2 regions of the Priestia sp. YIM B13551 genome follow, and region 1 is predicted to be linked to the other one. Evidence: riboswitches for the same ligand, from Rfam matches in the RefSeq annotation. Region 1 holds a riboswitch; the other holds the start of a gene.
What was found. Region 1 has a riboswitch for preQ1 ahead of queC (7-cyano-7-deazaguanine synthase QueC). Riboswitches for the same ligand answer to the same signal wherever they lie in the genome.

Region 1 (5,943 bases):
TCTTCGTTAAAGATAGAATGATCGTTCAATAATGTATGATCAAATTGACCAGAAACAATTTTTTTCAATAGCGCAAAGTTTACTAAAAAGCCCGCTTCGTCTAATGTATCTCCGGCAACAGTTAAGTTTACAAAATACGTATGTCCATGGACTTGACGGCATTTTCCTGCTTCTGTGTGAGGAACAAAGTGTGCCGCAGCAAACTGCATATCTTTGTTCAGTTCATATTCATAGTCATGAAATACTTGAGGATACATTTGTTGCAGCATTATTCCTCTCCTCCTTCTTTTGTTTGCATGTATTGATCTAACCCGCGTTTTCGCAATTGACATGCGGGACATTCGCCGCATCCATCAGCAACAATACCGTTGTAGCATGTTAATGTTTTTTCACGCACATACTCAAGCGCCCCTAGCTCATCCGCTAACGCCCACGTTTCTGCTTTATCAATCCACATAAGCGGCGTATGAATCACAAATTCAAAGTCCATTGATAAATTAAGCGTGACGTTTAACGATTTTACAAATACATCTCGACAGTCTGGATATCCCGAAAAATCAGTTTCACAAACGCCTGTTACGATATGACGGCCTCCGCTGTTTTTAGCCAGTACGGCTGCAAATGATAAAAATAACAGATTGCGGCCGTCCACAAACGTTGTAGGCAACTCTCCTTCTTTTTGCTCGATCTCAATATCATCTCGCGTTAAGGCATTTGGTGCTAATTGATTTAAAAGTGACATATCTAGTACGGTATGCTTCACACCTAAATCAGCTGCGATAGCTTTTGCTACCTCTATCTCTTGACTATGACGCTGACCGTATTGAAAAGTAACCGTTTCTACTTCTTTAAAGTTTTTCAAAGCCCAAAATAGACATGTTGTACTATCTTGACCTCCGCTAAATACAACAATAGCTTTTTCATTTTTCATCATTATTGTTCGTCTCCTTTTTGATTGAAATCAAAAGAAGAAGAAACTTTATTGAACCGTTCGTTCCCTTTGTGACTAATTTTATAACACAAAAAAGAGACTGCTCTTTTCCAGCAATCTCCCTAAAAAGCAACTAAGATACACGTCCTCGCCAGCATACACGTCAAAAAGACGCGTTGATAGAAAAGCACGTGAAAGAAGACACGCTAAAACCGTGTCTTTTGTCATCAACGATGATCTTAGTTTTTTATAGAGGGAGTTTTCGAACCTCTCCCGTACATATACAAACGTGCACGGAGTTTCTTCTTGAATTGTCATCGTATTATACCACATGCGTATAAATAATGCTATGTTTGTTGGCTTCTATCGCCTTTAGCTGCCTTATTTTTCTTTATATAAGAAAGCGCAATAAATAACAACGGAAAACAGACGCTTAGTACAAATAAATAAAACGGCCAGTAATATTTTTCAAAATAATTGAAGTACGCTGTATTGGGAATAATGTAATACGCCACGCCTGTAATAATTAGACCTAAAGGAAAGCTTAAAAAATTGCGCACCCGTAAATTACACAGTTGGACGATACTTAACTGAATAGCATAGAACACAATGACAACTTTAAAAAAGATAGATAACATCCAAATAATAGCTACTAATACTTCAACATGCTGAATCGTTGCACCTAACGAAATCATTTTTCCTAATAAATAAACTGGGTAGCTGTGCATCGATGCAATATTCGCGCCAAGAGCTAATATACAAGCCGCAACTGCAATCGTAATCGTCAAGCCCGATGCGACAGTGCCGATAACAAACATTCTTTTTACCTTTTTTCCACCTTTTACATGAGGCGTAATCATTAGAATAAAAACCAATTCCATAAACGGGTTTCCTAAAAAATAAGTGGTCCCTAATACTAAATCACCCATGCTGAATTCAAAAAAAGGATAAAGACGATCAATTTTCATCTGAGGAATATTTAAAACAATTAACAATAAAAAGGGGACCACAATCCACGGCAAAAAGATTTCCGCGGTTCTCCCTACCACTTCAATACCTAGATACCCTCCGTATATAACAGCTAAAAGAACAAGCGCATGAATCCACGTAGGCAGCGTTTCAGGGACAATTTGAGTCGTCATAAATGTACTGATGTCTCGAAGCGAAAACGTAGATTGAATGAACATAAAGAAAATGTAAATAAGAGAAATACACGTTCCGGCATAACGACCTAGCGCCTTTTTAGCTATTTGAATGAATGTTTGCTGAGGGTAACGCTGAATCAGCCATAAAAGCACCGCAACGATTAAAAGTGCAAAGCCAATAGCAAGCACACCGCAAAACCACGCATTTTGTCTATTCGTCTCTAATAATGTAGCCGGAACTGCCAAGATGGCGCTTCCGATACAAAAAACATAAATTAGAAAAAGAAATTGTTTCGGACTAATAAATTCTTTTATTTGCATCATACACACCTTCTCTCCTACATGCTTGCTCACGTGAATAACAGATGATGAACGGTTCTAGTAAGAGGCTTAATTAGTGCCTCTAAAAAGTACAGAGGCGTAGGAACTTCTTTACGGAGTGTAATCGCTCCCCAAAAGAATAGACCCAAACCTATGAGACAAAGGTAGACGACTATTTCACGATAATACTTTTCCTTTCGGAAGTTGATCATTATTTTTTTAGTCAAATAAGCAAGCAGTACAAGTAAGGCGATAAATCCCTCCATTTTCTTTCTCCTTAATGCTTCATTTGCTTCATATATGAGTTATTTAACGTGCCTAAGCGACGGATTTGAACTTTTGCATCTAAATCGACGGTTAAATCCTCTGCGTAAATTCTGTTCCAGTCTCTTTTCATTTTGTACCATCTCTTTACATCTTGTCTGTAAAACGCTTCGCCAAAACCAAAGATATCGCTTTTATAGGTTTTTTGAGCTTTTTCTACTGCATCATTCATTTTTTCTTTTACGTCGGCTGCTGTTTTTCGTTCGAGCATATTGATTACAGCTGGGTCCTGTAAATTTACTTGACACTCTACATCAGCTACGTTAGCTTCTCCTTTTAAATCAACGTGAATATGAGGTTTATGATTTTTCATAGTAGCTGTCACCTTGACATTCGTTCGAAGCATTTCTACTCCGATAATATCATGCTTTTTTTCTTTTTTTTCGCATGGAATAACAATCAACGTACTTTTTACATTTCCTGTAATATAGTTATATCCTTTACTTTCGTCTTCATTGAACCAGCCGATAAGCTTATCATTTTGAAAGACACCTAATCCTTTGAAATTGAGCAGTGTGGAAAGATTGGTGCGAGAAATGCTCGACATATCTCCTGCATTTTTTACATTGCCTTTCACCAATACCCCTGATAATACCGCCTGCTTTCCCTCGCTGGTTAAGTTGCTGATCAGTTCATTTAACTTTACTCCTCTAGTAGGTGCCCAAATACGCTGTGACACGTCTAATGAAGCAAACATATGGTTAGCTGGTATTTTTTCGATTGTTGTTAATACGTTCAGAACGCTCGATGCTTTCGTATTTTTAGCAACAACAACAAAATAATCGGTACGCACTTCATGATCCCGAGCAAAGAAATCAAGCACTTCAGCAATACCGTCTTCCGCCATGCTTTCGCTAATGACTAGCATTCGTAAATGAGAAAGATAAATTTTCCGCGGGGATTTCGTCGTTATTTTTCTTAGCCCTTCCATTACAGACGAAGCCTTAATAGAAAATGTGGTAACAGAAGGCCCGTTTGTAGGGGTTTTGGCCTGAATATCACCAGGGTTAATCAGCTGAACTGTAACAATGATGCCATCTTCTGCTTTATCAATTCCGACAGCAACCGTAATGGCTAGCTCATTCAACTCTCTACTGCTCCAGCAGCCGCTTAATAGCAATGAACAGATACATAACATTAGAAATGCTTTCATAGTAAACGGCCACCTTTACACAGTTTAGTTTTTTTGCGTCTTTTGACGTGAAATATTCTTCTCGTTAATCAGCTTTGGCCTTGTTTTCATTTTTTTGATCGAACGTCTAATCAGAACATCCTTTTGATCGCGCTTCACAAATGGAGCCATAGGTGTCATATAAGGGACTCCAAATGACCTTAAGCTGCATAAATGTAAAATCATTAAAATTAACCCCAGGATAATACCGAACAAGCCAAAAGTAGCTGCTAAAACCATTAAAATAAAGCGCAGCATCCTTACTGCAATAGCCATATCATACACAGGTGACACAAAGTTACTAATAGCGGTGATGGATACAACGATAACCATTGCAGGTGAAACTAATCCCGCTTGTACGGCGGCTTCTCCTAAAACGAGTGCTCCCACAATCGAAATAGCTGAACCTACTGCTCGAGGCAATCGGACTCCAGCTTCTCGCAAAATTTCAAACGTGATTTCCATAATAAACGCTTCAATAATAGCAGGAAAAGGAACACCTTCCCTTTGAGCTGCAATACTAATTAACAAAGCAAAAGGAAGCATCTCTTGATGAAAAGTAGTTAAAGCAATATAAGCAGAAGGTGTTAAAAGGGCTAAGAAAAATGCCATGTAGCGCATTAAGCGAATCAATGTACTAATATCTGCGCGCTGGTAATAATCTTCAGCCGCTTGAAAAAATTGAATAAATAGGGCAGGAACCATTAATACAAAAGGTGTACCGTCTACTAAAATGGCTATTCGTCCCTCTAAAAGACCTGCTGCCACGGAGTCTGGACGCTCCGTGTTATGCATAGTAGGAAAAGGTGTATAATCTTCATCTTGAATCAACTCTTCGATATATCCGCTCTCCAAAATACCGTCTATATCAATTTTAGAAAGACGCTCCTTTACCTCTTGAATGACCTGTTCATCCGCAATGCCGTCTATATAAACGAGCGCAATATCCGTTTTTGTAAACTCTCCTATTTGCTGAGATTCAATCCAAAGTTTTGGAGATTTTATTCGGCGCCGAATCAATGCGGTATTCGTTCGCAGTGTTTCTGTAAAACTGTCTCGAGGCCCTCTTACAACGGTCTGAGATTGTGGTTCAGAAACAGCCCTGTCTCTCCACCCTCTTGTACTTGCCATAATACACGTTTGATACCCTTCTAAAAACAGTACGGTATCTCCTGATAAAACATGAAGAAGAGCATCATCCAATGTCTTTGCTTCCATGATTTCACCCGCTGCCAAACTATAGCTTTTAATCAATTCGTACATATTAACAATGCCATCATCATGTGTTAAATGTTCATCGTGATAGTGCATAATGGAGTCCAGCGCATAGTGTTCAACTTCGTCTTTATTTACTAATCCGTCGATGTAAGCAACACCTAAAGTGAATTTTTCTTCAATCGAAATTCGAAACTCTCGCACAACTAAATCCGTGCTCTGTCCCAGTGCTTTTTTCATGCGGGATAAATTATCTCCCACCCTCTCCGATAATTTCTGCTCTTCCTGTGTAGAAGAAGCACTAGTTTCCTTAGAGTCCTTCGATTCATCAGCTTTTTCTTTCCGCTGCTTGGATTTATTCGTTAACTCAGATAGTTTTTTTATACGCATTGTTCATCCTCCACTACATTGAACGAAAAGAAACGGAATTTCTTCTTTTTAGTCTCTATAGTTTTTGTATGAAAAGGAAATTTATACTTGAAGCCATTTTAATAATCTTTATTTTTGACATCATTTGTGCATTTCTATAGGATAGTAATGGATAATTCTTTGTTATTATGAAGAATGTTTATGCGGAACATTGAAAGGAGTCTATACATGGCACAATCACTTAAAGGCAAAGTAGCTCTTATTACAGGAGCAGGAAAAGGTATCGGTCGTTCAACTGCGATTGAATTAGCAAAAGAAGGCGTAAATATCGGTTTAATTGCTCGTACAGAGTCAGATTTAAAGGCTGTTGCTTCTGAACTAGAAGCATTTGATGTACAAGTTGCTTATGCAACAGCAGATGTTTCTTCTATGGAAGAAGTAAACGCAGCAGTTGAGCATCTACATAC
Region 2 (5,943 bases), on a different contig from region 1:
ATACTTGTAGGGATATGAAATAAATAATATAAAACAAGAGCAATACCAACTGTACTGCCGTCACCTAATTTATTTGGAATGACGAAAAAATCAATGGATGCAGCAACTAAAAGTGCTCCAACAATAATTAAGATGATGTCTTTATAGATTGTTTTCAATATACAAACCTCCTTGATTATTAGGATATTTTCACGTGGAATCTTGTTTTTACTAGTGTTTCACAAATAATGAAATAAAAAACGTCTTAGAAATTGTCTAGTTATAAAACTGATCAACTTCTAAGACGAAGAATTACGATACGTGTATAGGTCTTGATCCTGCTTTTCTATGCTTCGATGTCACCGATTATATAAACCTCTGACCGCTATGTCAACGCTGTGAGAGATGTTCAACTTTTCAAAAAATAGAAGGCGGTTTCCTACATAAAAAAAGAATCCTTTGCGATGGCGCAAAGGATTTTCAAATTTATTGGAATAGGGGGAATACGTTATTAGGATTACCATTTTCATAAATTAATATACCTTTATTTTTTAAAAAAATTTATTTGTTAATGACGATTGAAAGTTTGTAATTCACATGCTGATTTAGCTCTGTCAAAAAATCATTTAGTTCTTCATTTGAATGAAATTTGCATTCTAATAAGTAGCAGCCATCGCCGCTGATTTTAAAGTTGTTGATAACGTACTCCTGCTGACTTTCTAAAAATGTAAGGTAGGGGTGATGATGAATGCTCTGCGTATAGATATTTAAAAATGCATGGATGATGTAGCCGAGTTTTCGTTCATCAATGTTAATTGTATAGTCTTTGATAATGCCTTCATCTTCTAACTTTAATACTCTAGCAGAAGCGGCTTGTCCGGTTAAATGCACTTTTTCTCCTAATTCTTTCATCTTTATACGTCCATTTTTTGATAGCTCTTCTAGTATGCGCTTATCTGTATTGTCTAACATCGCTACAAATCCTTTCGTATTTCAAATCAAAAGGGTTAACTACTTGATGTCACCTATGTATACTGATACGTCTTTTATTTTATACTAAAGAAAAGTAAGAAAAAAGAGCAGTCAATATGCAAGATATAGAAACCGGCAGTAGTTTGTAAACAGCTAGATTGACGAAAGCTTAAGCTTGCTGTATGATTCTTTGAGTGTTTACGTGGTTCGTAACCATCCCACGTTAAAAAACTAAGGAGAGAATAGTAAGATGAATATAAGAACACTTTGCGTCAACGGTCTTTTAGCTGCTATGTATATTGCTGTCAGCATGTTAATTCAGCCGTTTGGCTTCACCAATATCCAATTTCGTATATCGGAAATGTTCAATCACTTAATTGTGTTTAATAAAAAGTACGTGTACGGCATTGTGCTAGGAGTATTTCTGACGAATTTGTTTTTTTCACCAATGGTCGCTTATGATCTGGTGTTTGGGGTAGGACAATCTGTGCTATCATTACTCATTACCATTTTTTCTATGCGCTACATTAAAAATATGTGGGCTCGTATGCTTGTTAATACACTTGTATTTACGTTCACGATGTTTATTATTGCGTTTGAACTGCACTTAGCATTTGATTTACCATTTTTCTTTACATGGTTAACAACGGCTGTTGGTGAGTTCATTGTTATGCTTGTTGGAGCACCAATTATGGCGGCAATTAATAAACGTGTACAATTTAATAAGCTAGTTGAATAAAAAAGATGCGGCTGTGATAAATCTCACAGCCGCATCTTTTTTTCTTTGTTATTCTATAGGTGTAGTGATAAACCCCTTATTTATTGAAGAGCTTTTCACGCATGGACAAATTACCCATATCTAGCATGTAAAAAGAGCAGATCGCGTTTGCGTTCTGCTCTTTTTGCTTAAGGCAATAGGAAATATCCGGTTAGATTATTTTGAAACAAGAAGTGACAAATCTCACAGCGCATTCTTTTTTCTTTTGTTACGATATACATATAGTTGGCAAACTCCTTATCGAAAAGTTTTTCGCACAACAACACATTACCTATGCGTAGCAATTAAAAAAGCAGACCGATGACGGTTTGCTTTTTTAATTGTATTTTTACCATTAAATAACTTTTTTGAGTTATGATTGTAAAATAACCTTTGTTACTAGAGAGGGGATTGTTTTTTGAATAGAAAGTTAGGAATTCTTGTTTTATTAGCGTTAGTCATCTTATTTGCCGGGTGTTCAAAAGAAGAAGACAACGTTCCTTTAAGAGAACTAGAAAAGATAAGTATTAACGTAATCAAAGAACAAAAAATGAAGCAAGGGATTTCATATGAAATGGAATTAGTAAACAAGAGCGATTTGACCATCAAACAAAATAATGTATTTTTATCGTATCCTTTAAAAATGAAAAACGGTTATTCTGATAATAAATTTAAGGTGTTAGCAGAAGGAAATAAATTAAATATCAAGCCAAAACAAAAGGTTAAGTTAACGGCATTTCTTCCTTATAAAGGAACTAATAAAGCAGCGTTAGCTATTGATGAGCCTGACGTAAAGTGCATAGGGTATTGGAATAAGCTTGATGACTACCATCAATTTTCTTTTGGAGGATCCTTGAAGCAAGAATAATATATAACTATTTGTTAAATGGTGGAACTGAGCGTAAGGGATTGATAAAGGTGGTGAATGAACAGTGAGTGTAGACACCGATAGATTGATTAGCTTCTTTATTTTATGGGGAACACCCGCTGTTTTTAGTATAGTAGATTACTTTAAACTGAGTAAAACTGAAAAAAAGAAGCTATAAGAGACTTAACATCTGTAAAATCTATTGTAACAACAGGATTTATATTGACCGGAGGAGTTATGGCGAGTTTAGGCAAGCTGTTATCTCTGCTGCCTCTGCACGTTATAGGTACTTTTATTTTAGTCATTGGTGGTGTCGTGGGCGCTATTGAAGCATGGAAGATAGAAAGAAAAGTATTGTTATCCTTGTTTTAATAGTATCTATGATTGCTCTTACATTTATAATATAAATTCTGCATGTAACAAAAGCTGCTCAAATTGTGAGCAGCTCTTATCAGTTTCTTACTTATTGTGTTTCAAGCTGCTGGTCTTTTTTCTTTAACGTAAGAGCGAGCAGGAACGAAACGACGGCGAAAGCGATGGCTACATAATAGACGGTATGAACCCCGCTTGTCATACTTTTTATTTGTAACAGCGTTTTATTCGTTTCATTTGATTGTTGAATAAAGTGCTGAGAAGCCATGGTCATAATACTTGTATACAAAGCGGGTCCAATCGCGCCTGAAACTTGGTTAATCGTATTTGAAATAGCTGAACCGTGAGCATGAAGCGGTTTTGGTACTTGATTTAAAGCAAGCGTCATCACGGGCCCGATGCTTAAACCTACGCCAATTGTAAAGGCTGCGTATAAGATGGCTGCAGTCTTCGTGTTTGTTCCGCTTGAAATAGTAGTGAACAAACTTAAGATAATTGTTAAAAGGACTAAGCCCGTTAAAAGCAGCGGTTTAAATCCAATTTTGTCAAACAAACGTCCTCCCACCATAGCTGTTAGAGCCAGCGTTACGCCGCCTGGAAGCATAAGAAACCCTGTTTGCGAAGGAGACAGTCCCGCAGCCGTTTGGAAATATAGCGGCAAAATTAACATCATTGAAAACTGAATCATCATAATAAGAAACATTAAGAAAATCGATCTTGAAAACACAGACGATCTAAAAGGCTTCATATTAATCATAGGAGAATTCAGCTTGCTTTGCTGTCTGACAAATAAAGCAAGAGCTATGACGCCAATTATGAGCGTAAGCCATACGATAGGATTACTCCATCCCGTCTCTTCACCAGCTGCGCTAAATCCATAAACAACTCCTCCAAACCCAATTGTAGAAAGAATCACAGATGGGATATGAATTGTTGGTCTAGATGTTTCAGAAACGTTACTGAGCTTGAAAAGAGCAAATAGGAAAATAAGCGCCGCTGCAATTAAAAGACCTAGAAATATAATTTGCCACGAATAATATTGAATAATTAATCCTGAAAGAACCGGTCCTATTGCCGGTGCAAATAAAATAGCTACGCTAAAAATCCCCATTACGGTGCCGCGTTTGCTAACAGGCACGAGTGTTAACATTGTGCTCATCACAAGAGGTAAAATAATGCCTGTCCCTAATGCTTGAATCATACGGCCCACAAAAAGCAGAGAAAACCATGGAGTAATAAATCCAATGAAGGACCCAATTAAGTAAAAGCTCATAGCCGTCACGAACAGCTGTCTTAATGTGAATCGTTGAATTAAGAAAGCAGACACCGGAACAGAGATGCCGATTACAAGCATATATCCGGTAGTTAACCACTGAGCTGAGCTCGTTCTAATGTGAAAATCTGAAATGATACTTGGCAAGGCCACGTTCATTACCGTTTCACTAATTAAGCATAAAAAATTTCCTAGAATCAAAATGAAAAGGATAAGCTTACTTTGTGTACTCATTTTTTCTTCTGTTTGTGTCATAAGTGACCTCCTTTTACTAAATTAATTTTTGTTTGCAAACAGCTTACCAATTTGGTCAGCTGCAATTTGCATAGGGACTGTACTATTTTTAGTTAATGAAAGAGTATAAGCACCTTCAATCCAAGACTGTATAGCTGAACCTAGCTGTCTTGCTTTCTCTTGTTCATAACCTGAACAAACTAACTTATCTGCATAAACTTGCTCCCACTCGTTATACACGTCTTCACAGGCCATACGAAGCGTTTCGTTTGATGACCATACTTCACTCGACATAGCAGCGAGAGAGATATCCTCTTCATTTTCCACTTGTTCAAACATTCGATCAGCCATCATTTTTATATGATATTGAATAGCTGCCGCGGCATCTTCATGAGAAGCGAGGGATTTTTCGATATAAGCTTTGACTCTTTCTCCCGTTTTTTGAATAGCTTCTTTTGCTAACTGTTGTTTTCCATCCGGAAAATAATAATAAATAGATCCTCTCGGAGCGCTGCTTTCTTTTGTAATTTGACTTAGACTGGTGGCGTGATAGCCTTTTTTGCGAAAAAGTTTAGCAGCTGCGCTTAAAATTTTTTCTTTTGAATTGGTTGGTTCCATGAAAACAGCTCCCTGATATAATTACTAGTTGATCGGTCAGTATAATGGTAGCAACTCTATACTGATCAGTCAATCCAGACGTCTAGGTCTTGTATATAAGTGAAGATTGATGCAAGCTTCACAGGTGTAAGCATTGATTGAAATGTTAAGAATAAGGTTACAAAGTATTTTGGAGCTATACTTCTATTACTGTTAAAAAAATATGATTAAGTAATGAAATTAAAAGCAGACGAGAAGCGTATAGCATGTTACGATAGGGACGGTATAGAAATTGGCATATGTCTGTTTCTAATAGAAGAGACAAATTTTAAAATTTTTAAATGTAAGGTTGTGATTCACCTGAGACTGAATAAATTTATTAGCGAATCTGGAAAGGCGTCAAGACGCGGGGCAGATAAGTTAATTAGTGAAGGAAGAGTAACCGTTAATGGAAAGGTTGCAAAAGTCGGAGATCAAGTTAAGCCTGGCGATGATATTCGAGTAAGCGGCCAACAGCTTCGGATTGCTCGAAATAATGTATATATTGCGCTTAATAAACCAGTCGGCATTACAAGTACGAGTGAAAAAAAAGTAAAGGGAAACATCATTGATTTAGTCAATCACCCTTTGCGTATTCACCACGTTGGACGACTTGATAAGGATTCAGACGGCTTAATTTTACTTACAAATGACGGCGATATTATTAATGAAATTTTACGTGCAGAAAACAAGCATGAAAAAGAATATATTGTTGCAGTAGATAAGCCAATTACACCAGAGTTTATCAAAAACATGTCTGAGGGAGTAAAAATTTTAGGCACAAAAACGCTTCCTTGTGAAGTGACACAGCTGTCTAAGTATGAGTTTCAAATTATTTTAACACAGGGTTTA

Region 2: another riboswitch for preQ1. It lies ahead of ACFX4N_RS26240 (QueT transporter family protein); the one in region 1 lies ahead of queC (7-cyano-7-deazaguanine synthase QueC).

The regions. Positions count from the first base shown of each region.
Region 1 covers NZ_JBHZOX010000001.1:1,646,946-1,652,888, forward strand. The annotation lists gene queD (6-carboxytetrahydropterin synthase QueD) at 1-269, opposite strand, end outside; gene queC (7-cyano-7-deazaguanine synthase QueC) at 269-934, opposite strand; PreQ1 riboswitch class I at 1,165-1,208, opposite strand; gene ACFX4N_RS08395 (GerAB/ArcD/ProY family transporter) at 1,279-2,400, opposite strand; gene ACFX4N_RS08400 (hypothetical protein) at 2,427-2,663, opposite strand; gene ACFX4N_RS08405 (Ger(x)C family spore germination protein) at 2,675-3,874, opposite strand; gene ACFX4N_RS08410 (spore germination protein) at 3,899-5,497, opposite strand; gene ACFX4N_RS08415 (3-ketoacyl-ACP reductase) at 5,705-5,943, shown strand, end outside.
Region 2 covers NZ_JBHZOX010000008.1:107,308-113,250, reverse strand. The annotation lists gene ACFX4N_RS26250 (YitT family protein) at 1-158, opposite strand, end outside; gene ACFX4N_RS26245 (Lrp/AsnC family transcriptional regulator) at 541-951, opposite strand; PreQ1 riboswitch class I at 1,148-1,192, shown strand; gene ACFX4N_RS26240 (QueT transporter family protein) at 1,202-1,690, shown strand; gene ACFX4N_RS26235 (hypothetical protein) at 2,127-2,576, shown strand; gene ACFX4N_RS26230 (hypothetical protein) at 2,814-2,948, shown strand; gene ACFX4N_RS26225 (DHA2 family efflux MFS transporter permease subunit) at 3,040-4,476, opposite strand; gene ACFX4N_RS26220 (TetR/AcrR family transcriptional regulator) at 4,498-5,073, opposite strand; gene rluF (23S rRNA pseudouridine(2604) synthase RluF) at 5,413-5,943, shown strand, end outside.